Regions from separate parts of the Streptomyces sp. SDT5-1 genome, predicted to be linked through region 2. Evidence: riboswitches for the same ligand, from Rfam matches in the RefSeq annotation. Region 2 holds a riboswitch; the other holds the start of a gene.
The links. Region 2 has a riboswitch for ZMP and ZTP ahead of ACTWJ8_RS23785 (glycine hydroxymethyltransferase). Riboswitches for the same ligand answer to the same signal wherever they lie in the genome.
Positions count from the first base shown of each region.

Region 1: another riboswitch for ZMP and ZTP. It lies ahead of ACTWJ8_RS37460 (bifunctional 5,10-methylenetetrahydrofolate dehydrogenase/5,10-methenyltetrahydrofolate cyclohydrolase); the one in region 2 lies ahead of ACTWJ8_RS23785 (glycine hydroxymethyltransferase).

Region 1 is NZ_CM125963.1:8,129,257-8,136,535, forward strand. It holds gene ACTWJ8_RS37430 (pyridoxal-phosphate dependent enzyme) at 1-321, shown strand, start outside; gene ACTWJ8_RS37435 (LysE family translocator) at 315-935, shown strand; gene ACTWJ8_RS37440 (aldo/keto reductase) at 1,059-1,889, shown strand; gene ACTWJ8_RS37445 (histidine phosphatase family protein) at 1,902-2,510, opposite strand; gene ACTWJ8_RS37450 (type 1 glutamine amidotransferase domain-containing protein) at 2,581-3,276, opposite strand; gene ACTWJ8_RS37455 (IclR family transcriptional regulator) at 3,382-4,128, shown strand; ZMP/ZTP riboswitch at 4,139-4,223, shown strand; gene ACTWJ8_RS37460 (bifunctional 5,10-methylenetetrahydrofolate dehydrogenase/5,10-methenyltetrahydrofolate cyclohydrolase) at 4,283-5,149, shown strand; gene ACTWJ8_RS37465 (zinc-binding dehydrogenase) at 5,160-6,122, opposite strand; gene ACTWJ8_RS37470 (TetR/AcrR family transcriptional regulator) at 6,211-6,831, shown strand; gene ACTWJ8_RS37475 (hypothetical protein) at 7,218-7,279, shown strand, end outside.
Region 2 is NZ_CM125963.1:5,122,113-5,129,391, forward strand. It holds gene ACTWJ8_RS23755 (carboxymuconolactone decarboxylase family protein) at 1-167, opposite strand, end outside; gene ACTWJ8_RS23760 (carboxymuconolactone decarboxylase family protein) at 164-673, opposite strand; gene pdxR (MocR-like pyridoxine biosynthesis transcription factor PdxR) at 720-2,141, shown strand; gene ACTWJ8_RS23770 (hypothetical protein) at 2,189-2,524, shown strand; gene ACTWJ8_RS23775 (glutathionylspermidine synthase family protein) at 2,542-3,732, shown strand; gene rocD (ornithine--oxo-acid transaminase) at 3,748-4,953, opposite strand; ZMP/ZTP riboswitch at 5,082-5,168, shown strand; gene ACTWJ8_RS23785 (glycine hydroxymethyltransferase) at 5,197-6,645, shown strand; gene ACTWJ8_RS23790 (hypothetical protein) at 6,687-7,279, opposite strand, start outside.

The DNA of each region.
Region 1 (7,279 bases), 3.0 Mb from region 2:
GGCACCATCATGGCCGGGCTCAACTGCGGCACCCTGTCCACGCTCGCCTGGCCCTGTCTGTCCGCGGGCCTGGACGCGGCCGTCGCCGTCCGCGACGCCGACAGCGCCCGCGCCGCCGCCCGCCTCGCCGCCCTCGGTGTCTCCTCCGGACCCTGCGGTGCCGCGCCCCTCGCCGGACTCCGCGCCGCCCTCACCGGACCGGGCGCCGACACGCGGCGCGCGGCGCTCGGCCTCGGCCCCGACTCCGTCGTCGTCCTGCTCAGCACGGAGGGCGGCGCCGCCAACCCGCACACCACGACAGGACACGACCCGGCATGCTGACCCACCTCGCCGCCGCGCTCGGCGTCCTCGGCCTGCTGACCGTCGCGCCCGGACCCGACATGGCCGTGGTCACCCGGCGCGGCGTCGACGCCGGCACCCGGGACGCGCTCCTGACCGTCGGCGGGATCGCGTCGGGGCTGCTGCTGTGGGGTGCGCTGAGCGTGCTCGGCCTGGCCGCCGTGTTCGCCGCCTCCGCCACCGCCCACCTCGTGGTGCAACTGCTGGGCGCCGCCTATCTGTTGTTCCTCGGCGGTCAGGCGCTGTGGCAGAACCGGCCGTCCGCCCGCCTCACCCCGCTCGCGGCGGAGCCCGCGAAGCCGGGGCACCCCTGGCGCACCGGCCTCGGCTGCAATCTGCTCAACCCGAAGATCGCCGTGTCGTACACCGGACTGCTCCCCACCCTCGCACCCCCGGAACTCCCCGGGGCCACGGGCATGACCGTCCTCGTCCTGTGCCACGTGGCGCTGACCGTCGCCTGGCTCGGCGGCTACGCGCTCCTGCTGGCGCGGGCCGGACCCGTGTTCCGGCGGCCGGGCGTGCGCCGCGCCGTCGGACGCACCACGGGCGTCGTCCTGATCGGCTTCGGACTCGCCGTCGCCACCGGCGGCGGGTGACCCGCCCCTGAACCGGCCGCGACCCGCGGACGTAGGTTGTACGGGGCGGGCGCACACCCCCAGGAACGTGCGCGCGCCCCGCGAGACACAGGACTTGAGTCACCACGTAAGGACACACGAGTCATGAGCAGCACTCCCCAGGTCACCCTCAACAACGGCGTCACCATGCCGCAGCTCGGCTTCGGCGTCTTCCAGGTGCCCGACGACGAGGCGCACGCCGCGGTCACCAGCGCCCTGGAGGCGGGCTACCGCAGCATCGACACGGCCGCCCTCTACAAGAACGAGAAGGGCACGGGCCAGGCCATCGCCGACTCCGGGCTCGCCCGCGAGGACGTCTTCGTCACCACCAAGCTGTGGAACACCGAGCAGGGCAGGGACTCCGCCCTGCGCGCCTTCGACGCCTCCCTCGACCGGCTCGGCATGGACTACGTCGACCTGTACCTGATCCACTGGCCGGTGCCGTCGATCGACAAGTACGTCGAGACGTGGCAGGCGTTCGAGGAGATCCTCGCCAGTGGCAGGGCCCGCGCCATCGGCGTCTCCAACTTCCTGCCCGAGCACCTCGACCGGCTCGCCGCCGAGACCTCCACCGTCCCTGCCCTCAACCAGATCGAGCTGCACCCGCGCCTCCAGCAGAGCGAGCTGCGCGCGTACGACGCCAAGCACGGCATCGCCACCGAGGCCTGGTCCCCGCTGGGCCGCGGCAACGGCGTCCTGGACGACGAGACCGTCACCGCCATCGCGGGCAAGCACGGGCGCAGCCCCGCCCAGATCGTGCTGCGCTGGCACCTCCAGCTCGGCAACGTCGTCATCCCGAAGTCGGTGACCCCCGCCCGTATCCGCGAGAACATCGCCGTGTTCGACTTCGAGCTCGACGCCGACGACATGACCGCGCTCGCGGGCCTCGAGACCGGCGAGCGCGTCGGGCCCGACCCGGCCGTCCTCGGGATCTGAGCGACCCGCGCCTCAGGGCGCGTACGGCTGCCCCTCCCACAGCCGAAGCTCCCAGCCGAGCTCCGGCGCACCGGTGAGGGCGACGATCCCGGTGTTCGACAGCGGGCGGGCCGCGACGAAGTCCACGTCGACATTGCCCGCCCGCGCCGCCGTCCACGTCCGGATCACGGCGCCGTGGCTGACCATGGCCACGGTGTCCGCGCCGGTCGCCGCGGCCTCGGCCACCACCTCGTCGAAACGGCCGAGCGTCTCCACCCCGTTCTCGGCGCCCGGCATCCGGCGCGCGGTGTCACCCGCCGACCAGGCGAACGCCGTGGCCAGGTACGCCCGCGCCGCCTCCTCGTCTCCGCGCATCTCCAGGTCGCCCGCCGCGATCTCCCGGATGCCGTCCCTGATCGTCACGTCGAGCCCCGTCGAGTGGGCCAGCGGCTCCGCCGTCAGCTGGGTGCGCACCAGTGTGGACGCGTACAGGGCGTCGATCCGCTCGTCCGCCAGCGCCCGCGGCAGCGCCGCCGCCTGCTCGAGCCCGAGCGGCGTCAGACCGGGGCCCGGCACAGCCGAGTCGAGCAGCCGCTTCAGGTTGGACGGGGTCTGGCCGTGACGGATGAGCAGCAGACGCATGCGGGGAGAACCTCCACGAGACGGACGGAACGCTTGAGTCCACTGTGACATCCGCGGCGGAGATACGTGGTCAGTCCAGCTTTTCGAGCAGCGCGGTCGCGAGCGGCGCGGACGACGCCGGGTTCTGCCCGGTCACGAGGTTCCGGTCGACGATCACGTGCGGCGCCCACGGCTCACCGACCCGTACGTTGATCCCGGCCTCGGTGAGCCGGTCCTGGAGCAGCCAGGCCGCCTTGTCGGCGAAGCCGGCCTGCGCCTCCTCGGCGTTGGTGAACGCGGCGACGTCGTACCCGGCGAAGGCGTTTCCCCCGTCGTCCTTCGTGGCGGCCAGCATCGCGGCCGGGGCGTGGCACACGATGCCGAGCGGCATCCCGGAGTCCAGGGCGCGGGTCAGCAGCGCGCCGGAGTCGGCGTTCACCGACAGGTCCTCCATCGGGCCGTGGCCGCCCGGGTAGAACACGGCGTCGTAGTCGGCCAGGTCCACCTCCTCCAGCTTCACGGGCGATGCCAGCTCCGCGTTCGCGGCGACGGCAGCGGCCATCCGGTCCGCGTTCTCCTGGCCGTCGTTGAACTCGGGCGCCAGACTGCCCGCGTCCACGGTGGGCACGACGCCGCCCGGCGTCGCCACGACGACCTCGTGCCCCGCCTTCTTGAACACGTCGTACGGGGCGATCGCCTCCTCGGCCCAGAAGCCGGTGGGATGCCGGGTGCCGTCGGCGAGGGTCCAGTGGTCGGAGCCGGTCACGACAAAAAGGATCTTCGACATGGGGATGCTCAATTCCGCGGGGATACGTCGGTCCGGTGCAGTCCTGCCACCTACGAAGGTAGGGCCGGGGCCCGCGGACGACCAACGGTGGGCTACCGTGCCCGCGTGACGGAGCGGATCGAGGCGGTGGAGCGGGCGGCCCTCGTCCTCCGGCTGCTCGCGTCCGGGCGGCGGCCCTTCGGCACGCCCGAGCTGGCCCGCGCGACGGGCCTGCGGGACCGCTCCCTGCACGGCATCCTCGGCACCCTGGTCACGGCGGGCCTGGTGGAACGGGACCCGGCCACCGGCAAGTACCGCATCGGCGCGTCCCTGCTCCATCTGAGCAACGGCGGCATCGACACCAACGAACTGCGCGCCCGCTCCCTGCACAGCGCGGACACCCTCGCCGCCCGCAGCGGCGCCTCCGTGTGGATCGCCACCCCGCACGAGGGCACGGCGCTCGTCGTCCACCACGTCTTCCGCCCCGACGACAGCGCCCAGGTCCTCCGCCTCGGCGACCGCCTGCCGCTGCACGCGTCGGCCGTCGGCAAGACCCTCCTCGCCTTCGACCACGAACTCGACGTGCCGGAGAAGCTCCCCGCCCTCACCGACCGCACCCTCACCGAACGCGCCGCGCTGGCCGCCGAGTTGTACGAGATACGCCGCCGCGGCTGGGCCGCGTCCGTCGACGAGCACATCCCGGGGACCACGGCCATCGGCGCCCCGCTCCGCGACGCGTCGGGCCGCACCGTCGGCGCCCTCAGCATCGCGGGCCCCACCTCCCGCCTCACCGAAGCGGGCCGCGCACGCCCGCACCTGGCCGCCGAGGTCACCGACGCCGCGGGGGAGATCGGCGAGGCACTGCGGCGCTGAGCTACAGTGCGACGTGGGCCGTGACTGGCGCTGAGGTGGAGCACCACCGGGGAGCGGCCCCTCGACACACGAAGCCGTACGCCTGGGCGATGGACTCCGCAGGGGGTCCATGACGCACGGAATCCCTGGGTTCCGCGACGCCCCGGAGGCAGCGATGACGACCACTTCCACCGCACGGCTCATGGACGGCGCCGGGCTCGCCCGCCGCATCGTCGAGCAGACCGCCGCCCGCGCGGCCGAGTTCACCCGCCGCACCGGCGGCAGCCCGTGCCTCGCCACCGTCCTCGTCGGCGACGACCCCGCGTCCGCCACGTACGTCCGCATGAAGCAGGCACGCTGCGCGAAGGCCGGCATCAGGTCCCGGCACGTGCCGCTGCCCGCCGCCACCACGACCGCCGAACTCGTCGGCACGCTCACCGAGCTGTCCCGCGACCCCGACGTGCACGGCATCCTGCTCCAGCACCCCGTGGGACCGCACATCGACGAGCGCGCCGCGTTCGAGGCCATCGCCCCGGAGAAGGACGTCGACGGTGTCACCCTGCACTCCTTCGCCGCGATGAGCTTCGGCCTGCCCGGCTTCGAGTCCTGCACGCCGGGCGGCATCATGCGGCTCCTCGACGCCTACGACGTGGACCTCGCGGGGAAGCGGGCCGTCGTGGTGGGCCGCAGCGCGATCCTCGGCAAGCCGGTCGGCATGCTGCTGCTCGCCCGCGACGCCACGGTCACGTACTGCCACTCCCGTACGAAGGACCTGTCGGCGGCCGTCAGGGAGGCCGACGTCGTCGTGGCAGCGGTCGGGAAGCCGCGGCTCGTGCGCGGCGAGGACATCAAGCCGGGCGCCGTGGTGCTCGACGCCGGGTACAACCCCGGGAACGTCGGCGACGTCGACTTCGACACCGCCGTCGAGCGGGCCGGCCTCATCACCCCGGTGCCCGGCGGCGTCGGCCCGATGACCATCGCCGTGCTCCTGGAGCAGACGGTCGAGGGCGCCGTGCGGCAGGCCGGGCTCGACGGCGTCTGAGGCCGGGCGGCTACGGAACCAGGACGATCCTGCCGAACGCCTCGCCCGAGTCCATCATCCGGTGGGCCCGCACGGCCTCGGACAGCGGCAGGGTCGCGTGGATCACCGGCTCCACGGGGACGGTTCCCGTGAACAGGTCGGCGCGCACGGCGTGTTGGGCGGGCGCGGGCACGATGTCGGCGCTGAACGTGGCGAAGGACGTCGACTGCCGGAACGCCGCCGTCATGTGTCCGGCGAGATCGGCGGGCGGCGGGCCCGCGACCATGCCGACGGCCACCAGGCGGCCGCCCGGGTTGAGCAGGTCGAGGAAGGCCGGCATGTCGGGTCCGGCGATGATGTCGACGACGACGTCGTAGCCGGTCGGGGCGTCGTCGGTGGTGGTCGCGCCGGAGCGGTCGAGGACGTGGGTCGCGCCCAGCTTCCGCAGCCGCTCGCCGCGCTCGGCCGACGACGTCGTGACCGCCACCGCGCTCGCACCGGCGCGCGCCGCGAGCTGCACCGCCGGGATGCCGAGGCTGCCGGCCGCGCCGCGCACCAGGACGGACTCGCCGGGCGCGAAGTGGGCGTGCCGCAGGGCGAAGTGGGCGGTCACGGCGGAGGTGCCGAGCGTCACGGCGTCGGCGCCGGACAGGGCGTCGGGCAGCGCCATGACCGCGTCGACGGGGGCCACGGCGTGCTCGGCGTAGCCGCCGCCGATGCCGGTGAACGCCCACACCCGCCGCCCCACCCACGCGTCGTCCACGCCTGTGCCGACGGCCGTCACGGTGCCGGCCACCTCGCTGCCCGGCACGTGCCCCGACGCGAACTGTCCGTACGCGGCGAGGGCCCCGCTGCGGATCAGGGCGTCGACGCCGCCGACGCCGATCGCCTCGACGGCGATCAGCACCTCGCCGTCGCCCGGCGCGGGCGTCGGCAGCTCCACCACCTCCATGCCCTCAGGACGTCCGAACTCCCGGATCGCGATGGCCCGCATGGTGTCTCCTTCGTGTCGCCGGTCCTCGGGGACCGGGGGCTTTCGGACGTTAGTGGACGCCCCCGTCCGTTTCGGTAAAGTGAGAGAGGTGACCGAACGTTTGCCTCACACGCTGCGCTCCGACGCCCGCGACAACCGCGACCGCATCCTCGACGCGGCCCGCGCCCTGTTCGCGTCCGACGGCCTGAACGTGCCGATGCGGGAGGTCGCCCGGCGGGCCGGGGTCGGCCCCGCCACGCTCTACCGGCGCTTTCCGACCAGGCAGGACCTCGTGACCGAGGCGTTCGTGGAGGAGATGCGGGCGTGCCGGGAGCTGGTCGACGAAGGGCTCGCCGACCCGGACCCGTGGCACGGTCTCTGCCACGTGATCCGGCGGACGTGCGAGCTGCACGCCGGTGACCGCGGCTTCAACGAGGCGTTCCTGTCGGCGTTCCCCGACTCCGCCGACTTCGCCGAGAACCGTGCGTACACCCTGAGGGCCATCGCCGAGATCGCCCGCCGCGCCAAGGCCGCGGGCCGCCTGCGCCCCGACTTCGTCCTGGACGACCTCGTCCTGATGCTGATGGCCAACCGCGGCATCCAGGCCCCGACCGCCCCCGCCCGCCTCGCCGCCTCCCGCCGCTTCGCGGCCTTCGTGATCGAGGCCTTCGCGGCGTCACCTGACCACCGGGGCGAGCTGCCGCCGGTGGCACAGCTCTCTTTCGGGTGAAATCGGCCCGGGGGAGTGCTGCTCGCAGACACCTCCTGACCTGTGACACCGCCCTTTCCGGGCGGGGAGTGCCGATTGGGGGAAGCCGAGTCGGTCCTCGGGAGCCCGCGAGGTGTGCTGCGAGGGTCGATGAATGGCGGACGCGCGAGCAGGAGCACGGATTCCAGAAGGCCGCGGCCGACCATCTCGGCGCCCGCCACGTGGCCGCCATGCTCGAGTCGTACGGCGTGAACTGCGTGTTCGACGTCGGAGCCAACGTCGGCCAGTACGGCAGGCGGCTGCGGCAGTTCGGGTACACGGGATGGCTCACGGCTCGACGGCCTGATGGACAAGGCGCTCGACGGGATCGACGACCCGCGGCCCTACCTCAAGAGGCAGCCCCCCGGATGTCCGAGGCCCTCGCCCAGTACGAACAGGAGGGGTTCGAGGTCACCGGGATGTACCCGGT
Region 2 (7,279 bases):
ATGTCCACGTGCATGTCCAGGCAGAACGCGCACTCGTTGATCTGCGAGGCGCGGATCGACGCCAGTTCCGCCACGATCGGGTCGGCGAGCCCCTTCTTCGCCGCCGCGCTCAGTGACTGCATGGCCACTCTGACGTCCGTGTCCAACTCGCGCGTACGAGCCGTCACTTGACGTCCCCCGGCGTGTAGTGGCCCGGCGACTGGCGGGTCGAGACGCCGAAGCGGTTCCACGCGTTGATGACCGTGATCGCGGCGATCAGCTGGGCCAGTTCCTTCTCCTCGAAGACCTTCGCCGCCCGCTCGTACACCTCGTCCGGCACGAAACCGTCGGTGAGGACCGTGATCGCCTCGGTCAGTTCGAGGGCCGCGACCTCCTTCTCCGTGTAGAAGTGCTTCGACTCCTCCCACGCGCTGAGCTGGATGATCCGCTCGGCGCTCTCGCCCGCCGCGAGCGCGTCCTTCGAGTGCATGTCGAGGCAGAGCGCGCAGCGGTTGAGCTGCGAGGCGCGGATCTTGACCAGCTCGGCGATCTTCGGGTCGACGCCCGCGCGGGCGGCCGCGTCGAGCCTGATCATCGCCTTGAAGACCTCCGGCGCGTGCTGGTGCCAGTCGAGGCGGGGGGTGTGCTCGTGCATGTACGGGGCGTTCTCGGTGCCGTTCTCGTTGTTCGTCATGCTTCGACCCTACGGAGGAAGTAGCCCAGGAGTATGGTCCATTTACGTGGAAGAATCTTGGGCCAATTCGGCGTCCGGGCGAGCGCTCGGCATCGATCTGCACCTGGACGCCAACCCCTCCGGAGGGCTGCGGCGCGGGCTCACCGACGCGCTGCGCGAGGCCGTGCGCGGCGGGCGGCTCGCCCCCGGCACCCGGCTGCCCGCGTCCCGGACCCTCGCCGCCGACCTCGGGCTCGCCCGCAACACCGTCGCCGACGCCTACGCCGACCTCGTCGCCGAGGGCTGGCTCACCGCCCGGCAGGGCTCGGGCACCCGGGTCGCCGAGCGGCCGGGGCGGGAGCCGACCCCGGTCCCCGTCACCAACCGCGTGCCCTTCGGCGGGTACCGGTACGATCTCCAGCCCGGCCGCCCCGACCTCGCCTCCTTCCCGCGCGCCGAATGGCTGAAGGCCGCACGCCGCGCCCTGACCGCCGCCCCGAACGAGGCACTCGGTTACGGCGACCCACGCGGCCGCCCCGAACTGCGCCGGGCTCTCGCCGACTATCTGGCCCGCGCCCGCGGCGTCCAGGCCTCGCCGGAGCGGATCGTCGTCTGCGCCGGGTTCGTCCAGGGCATGCTGCTGCTCGGCGAGGTGCTGCACGGGCGCGGGGTGCGCGACGTCGCCGTCGAGTCGTACGGGCTCGACCTCCACCTCGACTATCTGACCCGGCCGGGGATGCGCACCCGACCGCTCCCGTACGACGAGCAGGGCGCGGCCACCGGGGAGTTGACGGAGCGGGAAGGGGCGGTGCTGCTCACCCCGGCGCATCAGTTCCCGCTCGGCGTCGCCCTGCATCCGAGCCGCCGCGCCGCCGCCGTCGACTGGGCGCGCCGCACCGGCGGACTGATCCTGGAGGACGACTACGACGGCGAGTTCCGCTACGACCGGCAGCCCGTCGGCGCCCTCCAGGGCCTCGACCCGGACCGCGTCGTGTACCTCGGCACCGCGAGCAAGTCCCTCGCCCCCGGACTGCGCCTCGGCTGGATGGTGCTGCCCGCCCCGCTCGTCGACGAGGTCGTCGCGCGCAAGGGGTACACCGACTGGTCCTGCGGGGTCCTCGACCAGCTCACCCTCGCCGAGTTCCTGGAGTCGGGCGCGTACGACCGGCATGTCAGGGCCGCCCGGCTGCGCTACCGGCGCCGCCGCGACCAGCTCGTCGCCGCGCTCGCCGAGCGGGCCCCCGCCGTGCGCGCCACCGGCATCGCCGCGGGCCTGCACGCCGTCCTCCGCCTGCCGCCCGGCACCGAGCGGTCCGTCGTGCAGGCCGCAGCCTGGCAGCGGCTCGGCGTCCACGGCCTCGCCGGTTTCCGGCACGCGGACGCACCGGAACCCTCGGATCCGATGGACGCCCTGGTCGTCGGCTACGGCACCCCACCGGACCACGCGTGGCCCGGCGCGTTGGATACCCTGTGCCGCGTCCTGCCCTAGGGCGGGGCCGTACGCACGGACACGCATCTTTACGGGGGAGTACACGCATGACGGACAACACCACCCAGCGGCGGCTGCGTTCCGGCACCGTCGCGCTCGGCGGCGTCGGGCTGCTCGCCGCGGCGCTCACCGCCTGCTCGTCGGACGTCGACAAGCGCTGCATCGACCGCAACAGCTACAACGCGTCCAAGGGCTACAAGGTCGTCTCCGACAAGTACTGCAAGTCGTCCTCGACCAAGTCCTCGGTCAACGGCAGCTGGTACTACGGCGGTTCGAAGAAGGGCAGCCGCGTCTCCAGCGGCTCCTTCACCAAGTCGTCGGGCGGCGGCGTCACGCGCGGCGGCTTCGGCAGCGGCGGCAAGGGCGGAAGCTCCGGCGGCTGAACCGGCCGGAGACACCGATGAAGCGACACACCATCACCCCGCGCCCCGGCTGGCAGCAGACCGTCGAGGAGCAGGGGCTCATCTACCCGCTCACCCGCTACCCCGACGACTCGCTGCGCCCGTACTGGGACGAGAGCGCCTACTACGAGTTCTCCCTGCCCGAGGTCGAGGCGCTCGAGGAGGTCGTCGAGGAACTGCACCGCATGTGCCTCGCCGCCGCCGAGCACATCGTCAGCGAGAACCGCTTCGCCGACCTCGGCATCACCGACCCGCGGGTCGCCGCCGCGGTCGCCGAGTCCTGGCGGCGCCGGGCCGAACTGCCGTCCGTCTACGGCCGGTTCGACCTCCGCTACGACGGCACGGGCCCGGCGAAGCTGCTGGAGTACAACGCCGACACGCCGACCTCGCTCGTCGAGGCCGCGTCGCCGCAGTGGTTCTGGATGGAGGAGCGCTTCCCCGGCGCCGACCAGTGGAACTCGCTCCACGAACGTCTGGTCGACGCCTGGAAGAAGCAGGCCTCGCTGCTCCCGCCGGGCAGCCCGCTCTACTTCGCGCACTCCTCCGCCGACGAACTCGGCGAGGACCTGATGACCGTCGGGTATCTCAAGGAGACCGCCGAACAGGCCGGTCTGGAGACCGGGTGGATCTCCATGGAGGAGATCGGCTGGGACAGCCTCTCCGAGCGGTTCGTCGACAACCAGCTCGGGTTCATCCGCAGCATCTTCAAGCTGTACCCGTGGGAGTGGCTCACCACCGACGAATTCGCGCCGCACGTCCTGGCCGGCCTCGACAACGGCGGCGGCACGGGTACGACGATGTGGATCGAGCCCGCCTGGAAGATGCTGCTCAGCAACAAGGCGCTGCTCGCCGTCCTCTGGGAGCTGTACCCGGACCACCCGAACCTGCTGCCCGCCTACCTCGACGGCCCGCGCGAACTCGCCGCCGCCGACGGTCCCGGCTATGTGGCGAAGCCGCTGCTCGGGCGGGAGGGGGCGGGCGTCACGATCCACGAGCCGGGAAGCGCGCCGCCCGACCTCGAAGAGGCCCGCTGCTACCAGCAGTTGAGCGCGCTGCCCGACTTCGACGGCAACCGCGTCGTCCTCGGCGCGTGGGTCGTCGAGGACGACGCGGCGGGCCTCGGCATCCGGGAGTCGGCGGGACTCGTCACGGACGAGTACGCCCGCTTCCTGCCCCACGTCATCCTGTGACGCCGGGGCGACCGGTCAGGCGCCGAGCACGGCCCTGAGCTGATCGAGGCCCCAGTCCAGGTCGTCCTTGCTGATGACCAGCGGCGGGGCGATCCGGATGGTGGAACCGTGGGTGTCCTTCACCAGGACCCCGCGGTCCATCAGCTTCTCCGAGATCTCCCGGCCCGTGCCGTACGACGGGTCGATGTCGACGCCCGCCCACAGTCCGCGCCCGCGCACCTCGGTGACCTTGCCCGTGCCCGTGAGCAGGCCCAGCTCGGCGTGCAGATGCTCGCCCAGCTCCGCCGCCCGCTCCTGGTGCTCGCCGGTGCGCAGCATCGCGATCACCTCAAGGGCGACCGCGCACGCGAGGGGGTTCCCGCCGAACGTCGAACCGTGCTCGCCCGGCCGGAACACCCCGAGCACGGCCTTGCTCGACACGACCGCCGACACCGGCACGACGCCGCCGCCCAGCGCCTTGCCCAGCACGTACATGTCCGGCACGACGCCCTCGTGCTCGCACGCGAACGTACGGCCCGTGCGGCCGAGCCCCGACTGGATCTCGTCGGCGACGAACAGCACGTTCCGCTCGCGCGTCAGCTCCCTGACGCCCGCCAGATAGCCGGGCGGCGGGACGAGCACGCCCGCCTCGCCCTGGATCGGCTCGAGCAGCACCGCCACCGTCTCGTCCGTGACCGCCGCCCGCAGCGCCTCCAGATCGCCGTACGGGACGATGTCGAAGCCCGGCGTGTACGGGCCGAAGTCGGCGCGGGCCTCGGGGTCCGTGGAGAAGCTGACGATCGTCGTCGTACGGCCGTGGAAGTTGTCCGACGCCACCACGATCCGCGCGCGGCCGTCCGGGACGCCCTTCACCCGGTAGCCCCACTTGCGGGCCGTCTTCACGGCGGTCTCGACGGCCTCGGCGCCCGTGTTCATCGGCAGCACCATCTCCATGCCGCACAGCTCGGCCAGCTGCGTGCAGAACTCCGCGAACCGGTCGTGGTGGAACGCCCGCGAGGTCAGCGTCACCCGCTCCAGCTGGGCCTTCGCGGCGTCGATCAGGCGGCGGTTGCCGTGTCCGAAGTTCAGCGCCGAGTAGCCGGCGAGCATGTCGAGGTAGCGGCGCCCCTCGACGTCCGTCATCCAGGCGCCCTCGGCGGTGGCGACGACCACGGGGAGCGGATGGTAGTTGTGCGCGCCGTGGTCTTCGGCGAGGGCGATTGCTGCGTCGGTGGCACTCACGGGATCTCCGATCGTCGCGGCTCTGCGGTGAGCGGGCCGGGGTGGTGAGCGGGGCTTGTGGCCCCTTCCTATCGTCGCTCGGGATGTGGACGCGGAAACCTCGCCGCGCGCCGCGCCCGGTACTGTGAGGGCAGGGCCGTGACTGGCGCGCTGGGATGGGATCGACCATCGGGGAGCGGCCCGAGCAGTGTGTGCCGTGCGCCTGGGCCGACCCGTGAACCGACCGCGTCCGGAGGCTGCCCCATGACCGAGACCCCGCTCACCCCCGAATCCGTCGCGTACCGCGCCGCCCTCGACGTCGTGCGCGCCGTCGAGCCGCGCGTCGCCGACGCCATCGGGCAGGAGCTCACCGACCAGCGCGAGATGCTCAAGCTGATCGCATCCGAAAACTACGCGTCCCCCGCGACGCTGCTCACCATGGGCAACTGGTTCTCCGACAAGTACGCCGAGGGGACCGTCGGCCGCCGCTTCTACGCCGGCTGCCGCAACGTCGACACCGTCGAGTCCGTCGCCGCCGAGCACGCCCGCGAGCTGTTCGGCGCCCGGCACGCCTACGTCCAGCCGCACTCCGGCATCGACGCCAACCTCGTCGCCTTCTGGGCCGTGCTCGCCGACCGGGTCGAGGCGCCGTTCCTGGAGAAGACCGGCGTCCGCCAGATCAACGACCTCACCGAGGCGGACTGGGCCGAGCTGCGGCAGGCCTTCGGCAACCAGCGGATGCTCGGCATGTCCCTCGACGCGGGCGGCCACCTCACGCACGGCTTCCGGCCCAACATCTCCGGCAAGATGTTCGACCAGCGCTCGTACGGGACGGACCCCGCGACCGGGCTCATCGACTACGAGGCGCTGCGCGCGCAGGCCCGCGAGTTCAAGCCGCTGATCATCGTCGCCGGGTACTCCGCGTACCCGCGGCTCGTGAACTTCCGGATCATGCGGGAGATCGCCGACGAGGTCGGGGCGACGCTCATGGTCGACATGGCGCACTTCGCCGGTCTCGTCGCGGGCAAGGTGCTCACCGGCGACTTCGACCCGGTGCCGCACGCCCAGATCGTCACCACGACCACGCACAAGTCGCTGCGGGGCCCGCGCGGCGGCATGGTCCTGTGCGACGACTCGCTCAAGGACCAGGTCGACCGGGGCTGCCCGATGGTGCTCGGCGGGCCGCTGCCGCACGTCATGGCGGCGAAGGCGGTCGCGCTCGCGGAGGCGCGGCAGCCCGCGTTCCAGGACTACGCGCGGCGGATCGTCGACAACGCGCGGGCGCTGGCCGAGGGCCTCAGGCGGCGCGGCGCCACGCTCGTCACCGGGGGCACGGACAACCACCTCAACCTCATCGACGTCGCCTCCTCCTACGGCCTCACGGGGCGGCAGGCCGAGGCGGCGCTGCTCGACTCCGGCATCGTCACGAACCGCAACGCGATTCCGGCGGACCCGAACGGGGCCTGGTACACGTCCGGCATCCGCATCGGTACGCCCGCGCTGACCACGCGAGGGCTCGGCACCGCCGAGATGGACGAGATCGCGGCGCTGATGGACCGCGTGCTGACGGCCTCCGAGCCGGGGACCACGAAGTCCGGGGCGGTGTCGAAGGCGAGCCACGTCCTCGACCCGAAGATCGCGGACGAGGTCTCCCACCGCGCCACGGACCTCCTCTCCGGCTTCCCCCTGTATGGCCGCATCGACCTGGGCTGAGGCCCTCCGGGCGTGGGGACATGTCCACCGGCGCCCGGCCCCTATAGGTCGACCAGCTCCTGCCGGGGTTCCCGGGGCTCTCGCGGGCCCCGGGAGCGTATGTGCCACAGGGCGCCGGCCGCCGCGAGGCCCGTGGCCAGGCCCGCCAGGGCCCACCACCACGGGGTCGTGGAGTCATGGACGGTTGACGGAGGAGTGGGAAGTACGCCCGCCTGCGTCAGCCGGTCGACCAGCTTCGGGGACGCCCGGTGCCAGCGGAGGTCGTCGTCGGTCACGTCGACCGCAGGGTCCGTGCGGATCCACGGCGTGCCGTCGTCCGCGACGATCAGCTGGTCCTGGCGCTCGATCACGGTGTCCGTGCCCGGCGCCCGATGCGTTTGAGGCCAGCCGCCGACGCCCGTCAGGCCCCACACGACCGTCGCCACGACGGGCGGGAAGCGGCCCTCCTGCCAGGACTCGGGGACCCGCTCGGTCACCGTGTCGAAACCGGTCGTCAGGCGCTCCAGCGCGGCGAACTCCGGGTCGTCGTCGTGCACGGCCACGGAGGGCCCCGCCGCGGCGCCCGGCGCGATCACCACGGCCAGGTCGGGGATGTCCATGCCCCCGGGATTCGTCGGCCTGGCGCGCGCCCCGG